Linked DNA regions of Actinoplanes teichomyceticus ATCC 31121. The protein of the gene in region 1 binds, or shares a complex with, the protein of each later gene. Links are inferred from orthologs where the notes say so. Each region holds a gene or a part of one and is shown in the gene's direction. Other genes may lie near its edges.

Region 1 (9,336 bases):
TTGTACGCCGTCATCGCCCACAGCGCCTTGGCCGGCCGGTCCCACGGATGGGTGCCGGAGTCGGGGGAGCGGGCGTACATCGCGTCCCGGGTGAAGGTGAGGTTTCCGCCGTCCATCTTCTCGGTCACCACGAGCTCGCCGTCCAGCCACGACAGATCCGGCTGGATCCGGTCGTCGGCGCAGGCGCCCGGGGAGTCGGGCAGATGGAACGTACGCGGATACTTCCTCACCCTAGAAGTCCCCCTCCGCCACCTGGAACACGGTCAGACCGAGCGCACGCCACATACGTACCACCTGCTGGCGGTCGTCGAACACGCCCACGACCCGCCACCGGTCGCGGATCTCCCGGTCGAAGATCTCCCGCTTGACGGTCGCGTCCTTGCGGCTGTCCCCGGCCGGGCGCATGAACAGCGCCTCGTACGGCACCTCGACGAACAGCTCCAGCCACGCCTCGGTCTCCGGCCGGCACACCTCGTCGCGCCCCGAGCAGAACACCACGGCGTGCCCGGCCGCGTGCATCGCCCGGACCGCCGCGATAACCGCCGGGTTCGGCGCGTCCTCGCCGACCCGCGACCAGTCGTACGGGCTGCGCCCGCGCATCAGCGCCACGGTCCCGTCGATGTCGACCAGCACCGCCTCCGGCAGCGCCGGGTCGGCCCGGTAGACCACGCCGGGCCCGCCCGGGTCGACGAACGGCACCGGCAGCGGCAGGTTCCGCCCGGCCAGGTACCGCTCGTGCATCCGGCGGATGGCGTCCTCGCCGACCCGGTCGTCCTCCGGCCGGTCGGCGTCCCGCCGCAGGCACTCCGCCAGCGGGACGTCGGTGAAGTCGTGCACCTCGAACGACGCGCCGAAGCGGGCCGCCAGCTCGGCCCACTCCCGGACGGCCTTGGCGCGCAGATTCGTGTCGTCGACGATCACGTTCGCCCGGGCGCGCAGCAGCGCCTCGACCGCGGCCCGCTGCGCGTGCGTGACCTGCGCCTCGGCCCACTGCGTGAACAGCCGCTGCCCGTGCAGCATCCGCCGCAGGTCGTCGCGGTTGACCCGGACCACGCCCGGCTGCAGCTTGCGGGCGAACGTGGTCTTCCCGGACGCGGGCAGACCCCGCGTGATCAACAGTCGTGTCATTCCTCGGCTCCTCCACCGGCCCGGTCCCCCGACGGCCGGACCCGCTGCCACAGGCCAGGACGGTAATCATGACCGTCCAGACGCTGGAACAACTCCCCCCGGTACGGGCTGCGCACCGCGGCCAGCGCGAACTCCTTGCGCCCCCAGCCGTCCGGCAGGCCGGCGACGATCCCGGCGTAGGCGGCCTCCACCGCCGCGGCGCGCGCCCGCACCTGGGCGGTCAGGTCGGCGGCGACGCCCCGGGCCCAGGCGTGGAACTCGTCCGGCAGCGGTTCGAGCAGGGCGTCCAGGTCACCGCCGTGGGCCAGCAGCTCCCACACGGTGCGCGGGGTGAGTCCGGTCACCAGCCGGTGCAGCCGTACGTAGTCCGCGTACTTGATCTTCACCCGCTCGTCGGTCTCGGTGAAGTGCACGACCAGCCCCTCCCGCCCGTCGCGCGGCGGGGCGGCCAGCGCCTCGGCCAGCGTCGCGTACCCGAACGTCTCGACCACCGGACCCGGCCAGTCCGGCGCCGCCTCCGGGCCGTACGAGCGGCCGGTGGCGATGTCCACCGCGCCGAGCAGCACGAGATCGTCGAGACCCTGGTAGTCCACCACGATCCGGTTGCCCGGGTAGATGATCTCGACCAGGACGGTCCGGCCCTCGGGCGGGACGAACGAGGCGTACCGCGTACGCAGGATCGCCGTCGCGTGCCGTGCCTGGTCGGACGCGAACGATCCGCGCGTGGCGACGGCGTAGCCGGAGCCGTCGTGGTAGACGATCCCGAGGCTGCCGTCCGCCTTGTCGGTCACCCGGACCGGCGCGGCCGCGTCGAGCGCGGGCGCCTGGCTCTCCTGGTGATTGAAGAACTTCGGGTAGGGCCGCGCGACGATCCGCCCGTCCGCGTCCACGATCAGGCCCCGGCAGGTCAGCGTGACCGGGCTCCACGCGCCGGCGTACTGGCAGGCCTCGGTGTAGTTGTAGATCGTGAACGGCCGGCTGGGGTGACGCTGCGCCCGGACAAGTCCGGTTTCGACCGCCTCGGTCACCTTGACCGGATCGAGAACGTCGTGCAGCAGCGTCATGGGGGGTGCCTTTCGTGCGCGGGAATTCCCGGAGGGGCGCTCACGTTATCCCCGGCGAAACCAGTTGCACCTCCTGATTTCCGGCCGGTACGGGGGGCATGGCACACTGGTACATCGGCCAGTAGGGGTTCCGGTTCACGTCTTCCGACCCGGAGACGACCCGGCGGCCCGTCCATCGAAAGGGACCGAGAAGAACATGAAGAGCGGCATCCACCCGGAGTACACGACCACCGAGGTCATCTGCTCCTGCGGCAGCACCTTCACCACCCGCAGCACCGCCAAGAGCGGCGAGATCCGCGTCGAGACCTGCAGCGCCTGCCACCCGTTCTACACCGGCAAGCAGCGCGTCCTCGACACCGCGGGCCGGGTCGCGAAGTTCCAGGCGAAGTACGCCAAGGTGAACGCCGCGAAGAAGAAGTAACTGCTTCAACGGCGCCCGTCCCGGGAAACCGGGGCGGGCGCCGTTCGCATGTGCGTGGATCCACCGCCTGGTTCGTGGGAGAGTTCGATGAGCAACGACCGTCTGAGCACGCTTCTCGCCGAGTACGCGGACCTGGAGAAGCGCATGGAGGACCCGTCCATCCACGCCGACCAGGCGCTGGTCCGCCGGGTCGGCCGGCGCTTCGCCGAGCTGGCGCCGATCTACGCCGCGCACGCCGAGCTGGAGGCCGCGCGCGCCGACCTGGCCGCCGCCAGGGAGCTGGCCGCCGAGGACCCCGGGTTCGCCGGCGAGGTCGAGGTGGTCGCCGCCACCCTCCCGGCGCTGGAGGAGAAGCTCGGCGAGATGCTCATCCCGCGCGACCCGAGCGACGCCAAAGACGTGATCATCGAGATCAAGGCCGGGGAGGGCGGCCAGGAGTCCGCGCTGTTCGCCGGTGACCTGCTGCGCATGTACACCCGGTACGCGGAGCGCCGCGGCTGGGTGGTGGAGGTGATCGACTCGCAGGAGTCGGACCTCGGTGGCGTCAAGGACATCTCGATCGCGGTGAAGACCAAGGGCGTGCCGGAGGGCGGCCACGGTGTCTGGTCCCGGATGAAGTGGGAGGGCGGCGTGCACCGGGTGCAGCGGGTCCCGGTCACCGAGTCGCAGGGCCGGATCCACACCTCGGCGGCCGGCGTGCTGGTACTGCCCGAGGCGGAGGAGGTCGACGTGCAGATCGAGCCGGGCGACCTGCGGATCGACGTGTACCGCTCGTCCGGGCCGGGCGGCCAGTCGGTCAACACCACCGACTCCGCGGTGCGGATCACCCACATTCCCACCGGCACCGTGGTGAGCTGCCAGAACGAGAAGAGCCAGCTGCAGAACAAGGAGTCGGCGATGCGGATCCTGCGCTCCCGGCTGCTGGCGGCGGCCCAGGAGGCGGCGGACGCGGCGGCGTCCGACTCGCGCAAGGCCCAGGTGCGTACGGTGGACCGCTCGGAGCGGGTGCGCACGTACAACTTCCCGCAGAACCGGATCACCGACCACCGGATCGGCTACACCGCGTACAACCTGGACCTGGTCCTCGGCGGCGAGCTGGACGGGGTGCTCGACGCGCTGGCCGAGGCGGACCGGGCGGCCCGGCTGGCCGGGGACACCGAGCTCAGCCGATCGCGGTGACCACGGTGCGGCCGGGGCGCTGACAGACCAGGAACCGGCCGGTGCTGTCGCAGTCCAGCCCCTCGGTCGACTCCACCGTTCCGGCGTCGGTGACCCGGCCGGTGTCCAGGTCCAACCGGCTGATCACGGTCCGTGCCGGATCGGTACGGGAGGCCCGCAGCAGCACCCGCGATCCGGCCGAGTCGTCGGAGGGCATCGGCCAGCCGGTACCACCGTCCCCGATCATCCGGCCGGTGGCCGCGTCGACCAGCACCTCGCGGGGCGGGTCCGCGTCGCTGTAGGCGAGCAACCGGCCCGGTGCGACCGGGTCGACGCCGGCCTTGCCGGGCAGCAGCCACCGGGACGCGCCGGTGGCCGGGTCGAGCCCCGCCACCTCGGCGCCGCGGGCCAGGCACAGCACCGGGCGGCAGTCGGTGACCAGCGTGGCGCGGACCGTGCGGATGCTCCACAGCCGGGTCGCCGGATCGTCCAGCCGGTACGCCGTGATCGTCGCGCCCAGCCGGTCGGTCGAGGTCACGACGAGCTGCTCGCCGGCGATGGTGGCGACGGTGTCCTGCCCGGTGCCGTGCCCCGGCGCCGGGCGGTGCGCGACCGGTGCGCCGTCGGCGTAGCGGTGGACGGTGATCTCGCCGGTGCCGCCGACGGTGACGATCCGGGCGGGCCGGTCCCCGGCGTACTGGATGAGGACCTCGCGCACGTGCGCCAGCGCCCGGTCCCAGAGGATGTCGCCGGTGTGCGCGTCGACCAGCCGCATCGCCCGCAGCTCGCCGCGCGCGTCCCGGTCGGCCAGCAGCGCCGACTCCCGGGTGGACGCCTGGATCTCGCCGGACATCCGCCAGCGCTGCGCGCCCGTGGCCGCGTCCAGCACGGCCAGTTCGCCGGGGTAGGTGAACCAGCCCTGCGGTTCCTCCCCGGCGGGGAACTCGACCACGCGCGGTGAGCCGGGAAGCCGCACCATGCCGTCCGCCACGCGGATCGGCGCGGGGTCGCCGTCGCCGAATCCGTCGGGGAGGGGCCGGGCCCACCGGACCGCCCCGGTGGCCAGCTCGAACGCGGTCAGCACGGGCTGGCCGCCGGTGCGGCGGGTGAGGTAGAGGGTGTCCGCGGTGAGCGCGGTCCCGCCGCCCCGAGCGGCGTCGGTGGACCACAGTTCGCGCACCGGCGGCTCCGGCGCGGGCGCCGCGGCGCCCAGGGTGACGGCGCAGAGCAGCGCGACACCGGCGGCGACGCGCCGGGACCGCCGGGCCGGCGCGGGCGGCCGGGAGTCCGCCGGTGGCGCGCTCACGTCACCCAGATCGATGACGGTCATGCCGCGACGGTACCCGGGGGATGGACCCGCGCGGTCAACTCAGGTCGGTTTCCGGCTCCCCGCGGCGGCCGCCAGGGCGGCGCTGAGCCCGCGGCCGTTGGCGCCCACCTCGCTCCAGCCGCAGGCCAGCCCGATCGGGGTGCCAGGGACCAGGATCTGCCAGTTCTCCGCCGCCGCGGCGGCGCTGATCCGGCGGGACACCTCGGCCGCGTGGTGCGGGCCGGCGCCCGGCAGGATCAGCACGAACTCGTCACCGGCGAAGCGGGCCACGAAGTCGCCGCGGCGCATCACCCGGGCCAGCACCCCGGCGATCCGTTGCAGCACCAGGTCGCCGCAGTGCCGGCCGTGCCGCATGTTGACCGTGGTGAAGCCGACGATGTCGCACACCCCGACCGCGGCGCGCCCGCCGCGGGCCAGCAGGGCGTCCACATAGTGCTCCAGCGCCCGGCGGTTGGGCAGGCCGGTGAGCGGGTCGGTCAGCGTCTCGTCGCCGTAGCGGTGCGGGTCCCGCTGGGTCTCCTGGGCGTCCAGGCGGGCCGCCACCCCGTCCAGGTAGCCGTCGCGCAGCTGGTCGATGCGCTGGGCGGCGAGGCGGAACGCGTACCGGTCGGCGGTGTGCGCGGCGGCGTGGTCGCCGGCGCGGGCGTGACAGATGCTGCGCAGCCGGGCCGGCTCCGGGGCGCCGAGCACCTCGGCCGAGACCGGGACCGCCTCCAGCATGCTCAGCGCCCGCTCCGGCTTGCCGGCCGCGATGGTCAGGCAGACCGCGCCCAGATGCCGCAGGTCACGGGTGCGCACGCTGTCGCCGCCGCCGGTCAGCCACCGGGTCGCGTCGGCCTCGGTGGGCTCGCCCAGCGCGGCGCGGCGGGCCAGCGCGTAGCCGTAGACGGCGCGGCTGCCCGGGCGCAGCTGGTCGGTGGCGAGGTAGCGGTACAGCTCGGCGTCGATGTCCCGGAGCACCCGCAGGCAGCCGTCGGTGTCGCCCCAGTGGTCGAGGGAGACCGCGTTGCGCAGCCGGATGCCCGGGGCGGCGAACACCTCCGGGGCCAGCCCGGCGCTCGCGCCCACCTCGCGGGCCTGCTCGATGGCGGTCAGCGCCTGACCGTGGAAGCCGAGGTAGGAGTACGCCATGGCCAGGTCGTGCCAGCCCCAGGCGGTCTCGGCATCCCGGTCCGGCACCGCGGCCAGCGCCCGGGAGGCCTGCACCAGGTGGGTCACCCCGCGGTCCAGGTGGCTCTGCAGGTGGGCGCCGAGCGCGGCGAAGGCGTGCATCTGCCCGCGCAGGTACGGATCGGGCACCTCGCGGACCGCCTCGGCGGCGGCGGCCATCGCGGCGGCCAGCTCCGCGACCCGGCCCAGGTTGATCAGCGCGCCGAAGCGCTGGACCAGCGCGTACGCCAGGGTCATCCGGTCGGTGGCGGTGGCCAGGACGGCGTCCAGGATCGGCAGGGCCTGTGCGGAGCAGCCGTTCTGCTGCAGTCGCCCGGCCCGGCGCAGATCCTCGACGTGCTCCGCGAGCTGGTCCAACCAACCCACCAGGCGCCTCCCACGGCTTCGGCGCGGCGCTGGGCGACCCGGCCGATCCACAGCGTGCGCGACGTCTCATGATTATGCCGTGATGCCGCCTGCCGAACACCCCCGAGACCGCCCGGATCGGACCCGCCTGGCGCCCGAGCTGGCATCGGCGGCCGCCGAACTCGCGGCGTCCGGTGTGTCCTCGCCGCGCGTCGACGCCGAGCTGCTCGCCGCGCACGTCCTGGACGTGCCACGAGGCCGTCTCCTGCTGATCGACACCGTCCGCGCCGGCGAGCTGGAGCGGTTCCGGGAACTCGTCGCGCGCCGCGCCGCCCGGGTGCCGTTGCAGCACCTGGTCGGCACAGCCGCGTTCCGCCATCTGGAACTCGCGGTCGGCGACGGCGTCTTCGTGCCCCGCCCGGAGACCGAGCTGCTGGCCGGCTGGGGCATCGAGCGGACCGCCCCGGGCGCGACCGTGGTGGACCTCTGCAGCGGCAGCGGGGCGATCGCGCTGTCGGTCGCCGACGAGTCGCCGGCCGCCCGGGTGATCGCGGTGGAGCGCTCGCCGGCCGCGCTGCCCTGGCTGCGACGTAACGCCGCGCGGTTCCCTGCGGTCGAGGTCGTCGACGCCGATGTGACCGATCCGGATCTGCTGTCCGAACTGCACGGCCGGGTGGACGTGCTGCTGTGTAACCCGCCGTACGTCCCGGACGGCACGCCCGTCCCGCCGGAGGTGTCCGATCACGATCCGGCCGAGGCGGTCTTCGGCGGCGCCGACGGGCTCTCCGTGATCCGGCCGGTGATCGCGCTCGCCGCCGCTCTGCTCAGGCCGGGCGGATCGGTCGGCATCGAGCACGACGACGTGCACGGCGCGGCGGTGCCCGCGCTGCTGCGCGCCGACGGCCGGTTCACCGAGGTGGCCGCCCATGACGATCTCACCGGCCGGCCGCGCTTCGCGACCGCCCGCCGCCGGTAGGGCCGCGCCGGGGCCGCATGGCAGACTGCACCTCGTGATGCTCTACGACTGCGCTGCCGTCGCCGATCGTGATCGCGGCATCGCCGCGGCCGTCGAGGCGGCCAAGAGCGGTGAGCTCGTGGTGATGCCCACCGACACGGTGTACGGGGTCGGCGCGGACGCGTTCACCCCGCACGCGATCACCCAGCTGCACCACGCCCGCGGGTCCGACCGCCGGGTGCCGCCGCCGGTGCTGGTCGGGTCCCGGCACACCCTGGACGGGCTGGTCTACTCGCTGCCACGGGCCGCCCGCGAGCTGGCCGACGCGTTCTGGCCGGGCGCGCTGACCATCATCGTGGAGCACTCGCCGAGCCTGCAGTGGGACCTCGGCGACACCGGTGGGGTGATCGCGGTGCGGATGCCGCTGCACCCGGTGGCCCTGGAGGTGCTGCGGGAGGTCGGCCCGATGGCGGTCACCACCGCCAACAGGCTCGGCTCGCCGTCGCCGCTGACCGCCGAGGAAGCACGCGAGCAGCTGGAGTACTCGGTGCGTGTCTACCTGGAGGCCGGACCGGCCGCCGACCCCTGGCCGAGCACGGTGGTCGACGTGACCGGCGACGTGCCGCGGGTGCTGCGCACCGGGTCGATCCCGGTGGAGAAACTGCGCGACGTGGTGCCGGATCTGGTCGAGGGGCAGGTCTGAGGTGGCGCCGTTCACCGTCCTGCACGTCTGCATGGGCAACATCTGCCGGTCGCCGATGGCCGAGCGCCTGTTCGACCGGGCGGTCCGGGACCGGGCCACCTCCGACGAGCCGCTGGTGCGCAGCGTCAGCGCCGGCACCGGCGGCTGGCACGAGGGCGAGGAGATGAACCCGCCGGCGGCCCGCCTGGTCCGGGCCCGGCGCGGCTCCACCGACGGTTTCCTGGCCCGCAAGCTGCGCGGTGACTTCATCGACGAGGCCGACCTGATCCTGACCGCCACCGCCGACCAGTACGACTACGTGGTCGCGCTGCGCCCGGACGCCGCCGACCGCACCTTCGTGCTCGGCGAGTTCGGCCGGCTGCTCGGCGCGGTGGACGCGAGTGCGCTGCCGCCGGCCGAGGCGAAACCGGAGGCGGTGCACGAGCGCGGGGTGGCCATCGTCGCGGCGGTGCACCGGCTGCGTGCCGGCGAGGCGCCGCTGGCCGGTGACGACCTGGACGACCCGTGGGGCCGCGGCGACCAGACCTTCCAGCGGGTCGGCGACGAGATCGAGGACACCACGGTCCCGCTCGCCGCGCTGTTGCTGCCATGAGGGTGGTCGAGCCGGACGCCGAGGGACTGCGCCGGGCGGTGGAGATCCTGCGCGCCGAGTCGGTCGTCGCGTTCCCCACCGAGACGGTCTACGGCCTCGGCGCCAACGCGTTCTCCCGGCGGGCGATCGGCGAGGTCTACCGGCTGAAGAACCGGCCCAGCTGGAACCCGCTGATCGTGCACGTCGCCTCGGTCGACGCGGCCCGCGAGCTGGCCGCCGAGTGGCCGGCCGCCGCCGACGAGCTGGCCGCGCGCTTCTGGCCGGGGCCGCTGACCCTGGTCCTGCGCCGGGCGGCGCACCTGGCCGGGGTGGGCGCCGCCAACGACACCGTCGCCGTGCGGATCCCGGCGCACCCGGTGGCGCTGCGCCTGCTGGAGGCGTCCGGGCTGCCGCTCGCCGCGCCCAGCGCCAACCGTTCCGAGTCGATCTCGCCGACCACCGCCGAGCACGTGGTGCGCAGCCTGCCGGAC
Region 2 (9,233 bases), 6.0 Mb from region 1 along the record:
GGCGGCACCGGGATCCGCGCTGCTCGCCGGGGTGCTCTCCGAGCCCGGCGCGATCTGGTCCACCCGCGGTCGCGCCCGCCACGCCAGGAAGGCCGCAACCAGCACGACCACCACGGCGACCACGGCCATCGCCCGGACCCCGGGCCGCCCCGGGTCGAACGCGTGCAGCCATTTGCGGGACCCGCCCCGGTCCTCGCCGAACGCCCCGGTCCCGGGCAGCGCCGGCGCCTCCTCGAACCGCCAGGCGTACCTCTCGTCGAAGGGCCGCTCCCCGTCCGGCGACGCCGGCCCGGCCACCGGCGGCGGCCACACCGGCTCATCGGCCACCCGGCGCCCCACCGGCTCCCCGGCCGTCCACGGCGCCATCGACCCGGTCGCCACCGGCGCCACCCCGGGCCCCGCAGACGCCCGGGAAACCCCGGAAGACAGCGGAACCTCGCCGGCCGTCCCAGACCCGCCAGGCAGACCACGCCCCTCACCCCCTGAATCGATCCGGTCATGAGAGCCGCCCGCCCGGTCCGGCCGGGCCGCGACGACACCCGGCAATCCCGGATCGAGACCCGGCAACCCCGGATCGAGACCCGGCGCCCCCGCGACGACGCCCGACGCCCCCGGATCGACGCCCGGCGACCCCGCGACGACGTCCGACCAGCCCGGAACGATGTCCGACCACCGCAGCGGCCCGCCACTGCCGGTCAGCTCGCCGGCATCTCCCGCCCGCGCCGGTCCCCCGCCGTGCAGCGCCCGCATCCGGGCCGCCACGACACCGTCGGTATCCTTCGCCTCTCGCACGGGGGTGAAGTCTCCGGCCTCCACCCGGACGAGACCGGCCCCGCTGTGGACGCCCTCGCACTGTGGACGTCCCCCGAGAGCTCCCCCGCTCTGCTAAAGGACGGCATGTGACCAGAGAAGAGGCGATCCTCCGGCTGCGCGCGGCCGGCTGCGTCTTCGCCGAGGACGAGGCCGCCGTGCTCGCCGAGGCCGCCGCGACCGGCCCGGCCCTCGGCGCGCTGGTCGAGCGGCGATGCGCCGGCGAGCCACTCGAACAGGTGGTCGGCTATGCCGACTTCGGTGGCGTCCGCGTCCGGCTGCGTCCCGGCGTCTTCGTCCCCCGGGTCCGCAGCGAGCTTCTGGTCCGGGTGGCCGTGGCCGAGGCGCGCAGCCGCCCGGACCCCCTGGTGGTGGACCTCTGCTGCGGCTCCGGGGCGCTCGGGCTGGCGGTCCGGCACCGCGTCCCGGGCATCACCCTGCACGCCGCCGACCTGGACCCGGTGGCGGTCGCCACCGCACGGGACAATCTGGGCGGCAACGTCCATCAGGGTGACCTCTTCGCCGCGCTGCCCGCCGAGCTCCGCGGCCGGATCACCGTGCTGCTGGCCAACGTCCCCTACGTCGCCACCCGCCACCTGCCGTTCCTGCCCGCCGAGGCGCGTGACCACGAGCCCCGGCTGGCTCTCGACGGCGGCGACGACGGGCTGACGATCTTCCGCGCCGTGCTCGCCGGGGCCCGTGACTGGCTCGCCCCCGGCGGCCTGCTGCTCTCCGAGATCACCGAGGCACAGACCGGCCCGGCGATCATCGCCGTCGATGGGAACGGATTGACGCCCGCCGTGGCGAGCGACGATGATCTCGACGCCCGTGTGATATCCGCGAGACGATAGGCGGCCGCCGTGGGGCTGTTCCGCAGGGTCGCGCGCGCCCGGCTGGCCGGCCGGGTGGTGCGGAGGCTGCGCCAAGCCGGCATTCCGGACGCCCGCTACCATGCGGCCGGCTTCGAGGTCCGGTTCACGCTGCCCGGCGACGCCGAGCCGACCATCCTGCCGCTGACACCGTTGCTCGGCCGGGACCGCCGCGAGCTGGGCGAATTCCTGGCCGGCCTGGTGCGTACCGGGAAAGTGCCGGACGACTGGGCGACCGCCGCACCGATGCTTCGCCCGGTGCTGCGCGGCGGCGCGCCCGGCGCGCCGCTGCAGCGCCCGGCGTTGCCGTTCCTGTCCGAGTTCGTGGTGGTCGATCTTCCGGACACCATCGCGTACGTCACCCCGGCCCAGCTGGCGGCCTGGGAGGTGACCGCCGAGCGGGTGTTCGACACCGCCCGCGCCAACCTGTCCGGCGCGGTGCTGCACGGCGCCCCCGCGAGCCGCCCGGTGGTGGTCCGGTTCGTCGACGACGGGAACTCCTACTGGACGTCGCACCTGCTGCTGCCCGGCTGGCTGGACCGGCTGGCCGGGCAGGTCGGCGGGCGGCCGGTGGCGTTCGCCCCGGAACGCGGGACGCTGCTGGTCACCGCGGACGGCAGCGAGCTGCTCCCGGCGTTGTTCGCGCAGGCCGAGGAGATCTACGCGCGCTCGTCGCGGTCGCTGACCCCGATGGCGTACGTCAGCGGCCTGGACGGCTGCCCGATCCCCTATCCCGCGCCGCCGGGCCATCCGCTGCACCACGCGGTGTCCCGGGCGGAGCGGATCCTGGCCGTCGAGGAGTACAACCGGCAGGCGGCCGAGCTGCCCGACGCCGCACAGCTGGCGCTGACCGGGTCGGACGAGGACGGCTGGCGCACCCGGGCGCTGTGGGTGCGCGACGCCCCGGTCCTGCTGCCGGCCGCCGACGAGGTGCAGCTCGGCGACCGGGTGGTGCCCTGGGCCGACCTGGATCTCACTCCGGTGCCGCAGCTGAGCCCGGCCCGCTGGCGGGCCACCTCCTGGCCGGCGGCGGGTTAGCGCCGGTGCACGACCACACCGGCCAACCCGGGTCCGGTGTGCGCGGCCACCACGGCGCCGACCTCGGTGAGGTAGCAGTCGCGCAGCCGGTCGCCGAGCCGCATGGTGATCGCGTCGACCAGCGCACCGGCGCGTTCCGGTGTGCCCAGATGGTGCACCGCGATGTCCGCCTCGCCCGGCCCGGCCGCCTCCACCGCGAGGTCGACCAGCCGGGTCAGGGCCCGCCCGGCGGTACGCACCTTGTCCCGCACCACCACCGCCCCGTCCGCGACGTGCAGGATCGGCTTGACCGACAGGGCGGTGCCCAGCAGCGCCGAGGCGGCCCCGATCCGGCCCCCGCGGCGCAGGAACTCCAGCGTGTCCACGTAGAAGAAGGTGCTGACCCGGGCGGCGTGCTCGACCGCCGCGCGGCGTACCGCCTCCAGGTCCTGCCCGCGCACCGCCGCCGCGGCGGCGGCCAGCGCCGGGAACCCCAGCCCCATCGCCGCGGTGCCGCTGTCCACCACCCGCACCTGCGGGCCGACCTCGGCCGCGGCCAGCTGGGCGGCCTCGAAGGTGCCGGAGAGCTTGGCGGACAGGTGCACCGAGACCACCCCGTCGGCCCCGGCGTCGAGGAGCTTGCGGTACTGGTCGGCGAACTGCGACGGGGCCGGCCGGGACGTGCTCACCGAGGAGCGGCGCGCGCCGAGCGCCCGGGCCACCTCGGCCGGGGAGATCTCCGAGCCCTCGAGGCCGTCCCACCCGTTGATCACGACGGTGAGCGGCACGATGGTGAGCTCATACCGCCCGTCCAGCTCGGCGGGCAGATAGGCGGTGGAATCGGTGACGACCGCGATGGTCATGCAGGCACTCTACTGATTCGCGGCCCCGCCCGGCTCAGCCTGGTGTGACCGACGACACCTCGAAGGGCTCGCCCTGCTGGCAGGTGGTCATCAGGCCGGGGCGTGGAGTGCCGCTCACCCGCACCCGGCTGCCCACCGCGGCGGACGCCCGCAGCGCCTCGTCCCGGAAGATCAGCAGGTGGGTCGTCTTGCCGGCGCGCAGGATCAGGCAGCCGGGCTCCACGCCGGACGCGACCGTGCCGGTGACGGTCGTCGAGCCGGCGGCCGGCTTCCCGGTCGTCCGGGTCGCCTCCGGGACGGCGGAGGGCGTCGTCCCGGTGACGGCCGCGGACGGCGCGGCGCCGGGCGTGGCGGGCCCGGTGTCGTCCGGCCGGCTCGCGCAGCCGGCGGCGAGCAGCAGGAGCAGTGCGGCGGGTACGACAGATCTACGGATCATGGGGGTTGGACGCTCCGGCGTGGTGAACGGTTCCGTCAGACCGGCGGCGGGACCGGCCGCTGGGCCAGGACCCCCACGTTGTACGCCGCCATCTGCCAGCCGCGGCTGTCGTCGTGGGTCAGCTCGACCCAGTGGCAGTTCTGCAGGGTCCGCAGCGTGCGCAGGTGCTCCCGGCGCCAGCCGAGCAGGTGGCCGACGCCCTGGCGGGCGGCCGCGCCGTGCGTGGCGACCACCACGGTGCCGGCCGGGGCCAGCGCGGCCGCGTCCTGCAGCGCCTCGCTGACCCGCTTGCCCATGTCGTCGAGGTTCTCCACGTCGCCGCCCACGTCCTCGCCGGCCCTCCAGCGGGCGTGCTCCTCCGGGCGGGACCGGATCACCTCGTCCATCGTCAGGCCCTGCCAGGCGCCGAAGAACCGCTCCCGGAGCCGCTCGTCGTAGGTGACGGTGTGCCCGGTGCGGGCGGCCAGCGCGGCGGCGGTGTCCGCGGCCCGGCACAGGTCGCTGGCCACGATCGCGTCCGGCCGCATTGCCGCCAGCAGCTGCGCCGCCTCGGCCGCCTGCCGGCGCCCGCGCTCGTTGAGGGGCACGTCGGCGTGGCCCTGCACGCGGTTGCCCGCGTTCCAGTCGGTGTTGCCGTGCCGCCAGACGATCAGGCGGGTGGTCACGGCGCTTCGGTGCCGGACGCTCCCGCGTCGACCATGTCACGGTCGACGAACGGGATGGTCGGGCAGTCCTTCCACAGCTTGTCCAGGGCGTAGAACTCGCGCTCCTCGGTGTGCTGCACGTGCACCACGATGTCGACGTAGTCCAGCAGCACCCAGCGGCCCTGCCGCTCGCCCTCGCGGCGCACCGGCTTCGCTTTCTCCGGCAGGTTCACGAGAGCTTCCTCGATGGCGTCGACGATCGCGACCACCTGGCGCTCGTTGGACGCCGAGGCGATGACGAACGCGTCGGTGATGTAGAGCTGATCGGCGACGTCGATGACGGAGATGTCCTGCGCCTTCTTGTCGGCGGCGGCCTGCGCGGCCGTCATCGCCAGTTCCAGGGCGCGCTCAGTGACGGGCAAAAGAGTCCCCTCGGTCGGGTTCCAGATGTACCAAGTGTCTCACGCGGGTCCGGCAATCCCCGAGTCCCGATACAGGCCCCGCTTGTTGATGTACTGCACGACACCGTCCGGGACCAGGTACCACACCGGGAGACCGGCCGCGACGCGCTGGCGGCAGTCGCTGGACGAGATCGCCATCGCCGGCACCTCGACCAGGGTCACGCTCTCGGCCGGCAGGTTCGCCGCGGACAGCTCGAAGCCGGGCCGGGTGACGCCGACGAAGTGGGCGAGACCCAGCATGGTCATCGCGTCCTTCCACGACATGATCCGGGACAGCGCGTCGGCGCCGGTGATGAAGTACAGCTCGGCGGACTGGCCGTAGACGGCGCGCATGTCGCGCAGCGTGTCGACGGTGTAGGTGGGCCCGTCCCGGTCCAGGTCGGCGCGGCTGACGTGGAAGCGCGGGTTCGAGGCGGTCGCGATGACCGTCATCAGGTAGCGGTCCTCGGCGGGCGAGACCCGGCCCTTCTCGTACGGCTGCCCGGTCGGGACGAAGGTCACCTCGTCCAACCCGAACCGGGCCTGCACCTCGCTCGCCGCGACCAGATGGCCGTGATGGATGGGATCGAACGTCCCACCCATGATTCCGATCCGCCTGCCAGACATCCGTGCAGAATAATTCAGCTGTCTAGGCGTTTCCGGACGGCGGCCAGCAGGTCGTCCGCCGTGAACGGCTTCTCCAGCAGCGCCACCCCGGGGTCGAGGGTCCCCTGCGAGGCCAGCACCGGCTGGGCATAACCGGACATGTAGAGCACACGGGTGCTCGGCCGCGCGCCGGTGAGCCGCTCAGCCAGCTCCTTGCCCAGCATCCCGGGCATCACCACGTCGCTGAGCAGCAGGTCGATCTCGCCGTCGTGGCCGGCGGCCAGCTCCAGCGCCCTGCTGCCGCCCTCGGCGGAGAGCACCCGGTACCCGGCCCCGGTGAGGATCCGGCCGGCCACGTCCCGCAGCGCGTCCTCGTCCTCCACCACCAGGACCGTCTCGCCGCGCCCCTGGGTGGCGGCCGGCTCCTCGGCGGGCTCCGGCACCGTCTCACCGCCGGCCGGCAGCAGCACGGTCACCGTGGTGCCCAGGCCCGGCTCGCTGGTCAGGTTCACCTCGCCACCGGCCTGGGTGACGATCCCGTACACCGTGGCCAGGCCCAGCCCGGTGGCCTCCCCCTTGGCCTTGGTGGTGAAGAACGGGTCGAAGGCGCGCTCCGCCACGTCGGCCGGCATACCGCGCCCGGAGTCGCTGACCCGCAGCCGGACCTGGTCGCCCAGCCGGGCCGTGTCGATCACCAGGTTGCCGCCGGACGGCATCGCGTCCCGGGCGTTGAGCGCGAGATTGACCAGCAGCTGCTCGACCTGCCCCGGGTCGAAGATGACCGACGGCAGGTCCGGGCCGGGCCGGAAGAGCAGCGTGATGTGCTCGCCCAGCGATCGGCGCAGCATCTCCTGGACCTCGCCGATCACCGCGTTCAGGTCGAGCGGCTCGGGGCGGACCACCTCGCGCCGGGCGAAGGCGAGCAGCTGGTGGGTGAGATCGGTGCCGCGGGTGCCGGCCCGGACCACCTGGCGGGCGTCGGCGGCGATGGCCTTGAGGTCCGGCGCGGGCGTCTCCGCCTCCTCGATGACGAAGTTGGCGTAGTTGAGGATCACCCCGAGCATGTTGTTGAAGTCGTGCGCGATGCCACCGGCCAGCTGCCCCAGGCTCTCCAGCCGCTGGCTGCGGTGTGCCTGCGTCTCGGCACGCAGCCGGGCCTTCTCCTCCTCGACGCGGACCCGGTCGGTGATGTCCCGGATCACCGCGACGGCCAGCCGGCCCCGCGGTGTCTCGACGATCGCGGTGGACGACTCGACCGGGAACTCGGTGCCGTCCCGGCGGCGCGCGGTGGTCACCAGGGTGCCGATCGAGCCGGGCCGGGCCGACCCGACCAGCTGCCGGCGCGCCGGCAGCAGCGCGCGGGACTCCTCGGTCATCAGCACTTCGACGGACTGGCCGACGAGCTCGGCGCTGGACCACCCGTACATCTGCCCGGCCCGGTCGTTGGCCAGCACGATCCGCAGGTCTTCGAGGACCAGGATCGCGTCCGGCGCCGCCTGTAGCAGGCCGGTGGACAATTCAGCGGACCATTCCACGCATTCACCCCCGTAGCACCAGGTTACGGGGTTCACGCCTATAAAACCGGAATTTCGGTCACGCGCGGACCCGCGCCGACCCCGCCCGGCCCGGGGCCCTACCGATCACCCACGGCCCGGCCGGGACCACACCGGCCCGAGGTCCTACCGATCACCCACGGCCCGGCCGGGACCACACCGGCCCGAGGTCCTACCGATCACCCACGGCCCGGCCGGGACCGCGCGGACCCGGATTTCTCCCGATCACCACAGCCCCGCGCCGGCGCCGCCGCTGTCCCGGTCAGCCGCGGCTCTGCAGCGCCCGCCGCATGTCGTCGTCGTGGTCCTGCACCACCCGGCGCAGGATCGGGTTCAGCCCCGGCCGGTCCAGCAGGCCGGCGGCCAGCTCCCGGGTACGCGGCGCGACCATCACCGCGGGGTACGCCGCCGCCGCGGTCTTCTCCGCGCTCATCCCGGAGCGGATCCGCATCATCTCCGGCATGTCCGCGAAGTACCGCTGCACGTACGGCTCCAGCAGCTCCCGCTGCTCCGCCTGCCAGAACCCCGCGGCGGTGAGCTCGGCCAGCCGGTTGGACAGCGACGCGTCCCCGATGATCGCGCTCCACGCCGCCTCCTTGGCCGCCGGGTCGGACAGCGCGGCCCGGCACCGGGCCGCCCACTGCTCGCCGGTGGCGCTGCGGTCGGCGGCCAGCTCCGCCTCGATCGCGTCCGGTCCGGCCGCGCCCAGCACGGACAGCCGGTACCGGATCAGCCAGCGCAGGTCGGCGTCGACGGCCAGCCCGTCCGGCACCGCGTCACCGGCCAGCCAGCCGTGCAGCCGGGCGGTGTCGACGGTCGCGCCGATCAGTCCGCGCGCCGCGGCGAGCTGCCGGGAACTGCCGGCCGGGGAGGCGGCGAGCAGCCGGTCGGCGGCCTGGGCGAGCAGCTCGCACGCGGCCGGGCGGGTCTGTGCGGTGGCATACCGGTCGACGAGGCCGCGGGCGGCTCGCAGCACGTCCTCGACGATCACCGTCTCGGTCTCCACCGGCAGCGCGGCCAGCACCAGGGTGACCAGCTCGGCCACCGGGCGCTCGCCGTCCACCACGGCGTCCAGGGTCGCGGCCCAGATCACCGCGCGGGCCAGCGAGTCGTCGAGCAGCGGCAGCAGCCGCGGGACGGCGGCGGCCGACTCCTCGTCGAAGCGGATCTTCGCGTACGCCAGGTCGCCGTCGTTGAGCAGCAGCAGGTCGGCGGCGCGCACCCCGGCCAGCGCGGGCAGCACGGTACGCCCGGTGGCGTCGAGCTCCGCCTCGATCAGCTCGCGCCGGACCACCGCGCCGTCCGCGTGGTCGTAGAGGCCGATGCCGATCCGGTGCGGGCGCAGCGTCGCGAACCCGTCCGGCGCGGACTGCACCACCGCCACCTCCCGGTACGTGTCCCCGTCGACCCGCGCCTCCAGTCGCAGCGTGTTCACCTGCGCCCGGCGCAGCCACACCTCGGCCCAGCCGGACAGGTCGCGCCCGCTCGCCTTGGACAGCGCGCCGAGCAGATCGGCCAGCGTCGCGTTGCCGAACGCGTGCGCCTCGAAGTGCGCGTTCAGACCGGCCAGGAAGGCCTCGTCGCCGAGCCAGGCGATCAGCTGCTTGAGCACGGCGGCGCCCTTGGCGTACGAGATGCCGTCGAAGTTGAGCAGCGCCTCGTCGGTGTCGCCGACCTCGGACGGCGCGACCGGGTGGGTGGACGGCCGCTGGTCGGCGCGCAGCCCCCAGGCCTTGCGGTGCATCGCGAACGTGGTCCAGGTGCCGGTGAACCGGGTCGCCTCGGCGGCCACCCGGGAGCCCAGGTACTCCGCGAACGACTCGTTCAGCCACAGGTCGTCCCACCAGGCCATGGTGACCAGGTCGCCGAACCACTGGTGGGCCATCTCGTGCGCGATCACGCTGGCCCGCTGCTCACGCTCGGTCTCGGTCATCGCGGAGCGCGGAATGTACTCGTCGCGGAACACCACCAGCCCCGGGTACTCCATCGCGCCGA

Evidence for each region.
Region 2: the proteins of prfA (region 1) and ACTEI_RS06230 are in contact, whole or in part, in a crystal structure (PDB 2B3T), measured with the Escherichia coli proteins. The link is inferred for Actinoplanes teichomyceticus ATCC 31121 from one-to-one orthologs.

What each region holds. Positions count from the first base shown.
Region 1 is NZ_CP023865.1:7,320,738-7,330,073, reverse strand. What follows is about bases 1,864-4,746. They hold prfA (peptide chain release factor 1), read left to right. Parts: upstream 1,864-2,700; coding sequence 2,701-3,792; downstream 3,793-4,746. Other genes in these bases: ACTEI_RS32110 (outer membrane protein assembly factor BamB family protein), read right to left, coding at 3,776-4,746; rpmE (50S ribosomal protein L31), read left to right, coding at 2,389-2,613; ACTEI_RS32125 (RNA ligase), read right to left, coding at 1,864-2,192. In the rest of the region: ACTEI_RS32135 (RNA ligase family protein), read right to left, coding at 1-230; ACTEI_RS32130 (phosphatase domain-containing protein), read right to left, coding at 232-1,128; more of ACTEI_RS32125, read right to left, coding at 1,125-1,863; more of ACTEI_RS32110, read right to left, coding at 4,747-5,101; ACTEI_RS32105 (GGDEF domain-containing protein), read right to left, coding at 5,141-6,637; prmC (peptide chain release factor N(5)-glutamine methyltransferase), read left to right, coding at 6,720-7,592; ACTEI_RS32095 (L-threonylcarbamoyladenylate synthase), read left to right, coding at 7,630-8,274; ACTEI_RS32090 (arsenate reductase/protein-tyrosine-phosphatase family protein), read left to right, coding at 8,276-8,866; ACTEI_RS32085 (L-threonylcarbamoyladenylate synthase), read left to right, coding at 8,863-9,336. UniProt on the Escherichia coli protein: Peptide chain release factor 1 directs the termination of translation in response to the peptide chain termination codons UAG and UAA.
Region 2 is NZ_CP023865.1:1,362,896-1,372,128, reverse strand. The notes cover bases 1-2,780. They hold ACTEI_RS06230 (putative protein N(5)-glutamine methyltransferase), read left to right. Parts: upstream 1-899; coding sequence 900-1,661; downstream 1,662-2,780. Other genes in these bases: ACTEI_RS06220 (DegV family protein), read right to left, coding at 2,714-2,780; ACTEI_RS06225 (DUF1444 domain-containing protein), read left to right, coding at 1,671-2,717; ACTEI_RS06235 (ComEA family DNA-binding protein), read right to left, coding at 1-366. Also shown: more of ACTEI_RS06220, read right to left, coding at 2,781-3,559; ACTEI_RS06215 (hypothetical protein), read right to left, coding at 3,594-3,995; ACTEI_RS06210 (histidine phosphatase family protein), read right to left, coding at 4,031-4,660; rsfS (ribosome silencing factor), read right to left, coding at 4,657-5,061; nadD (nicotinate-nucleotide adenylyltransferase), read right to left, coding at 5,101-5,706; ACTEI_RS06195 (ATP-binding protein), read right to left, coding at 5,721-7,220; pepN (aminopeptidase N), read right to left, coding at 7,501-9,233. UniProt on the Escherichia coli protein: Methylates the class 1 translation termination release factors RF1/PrfA and RF2/PrfB on the glutamine residue of the universally conserved GGQ motif, i.e. on 'Gln-235' in RF1 and on 'Gln-252' in RF2.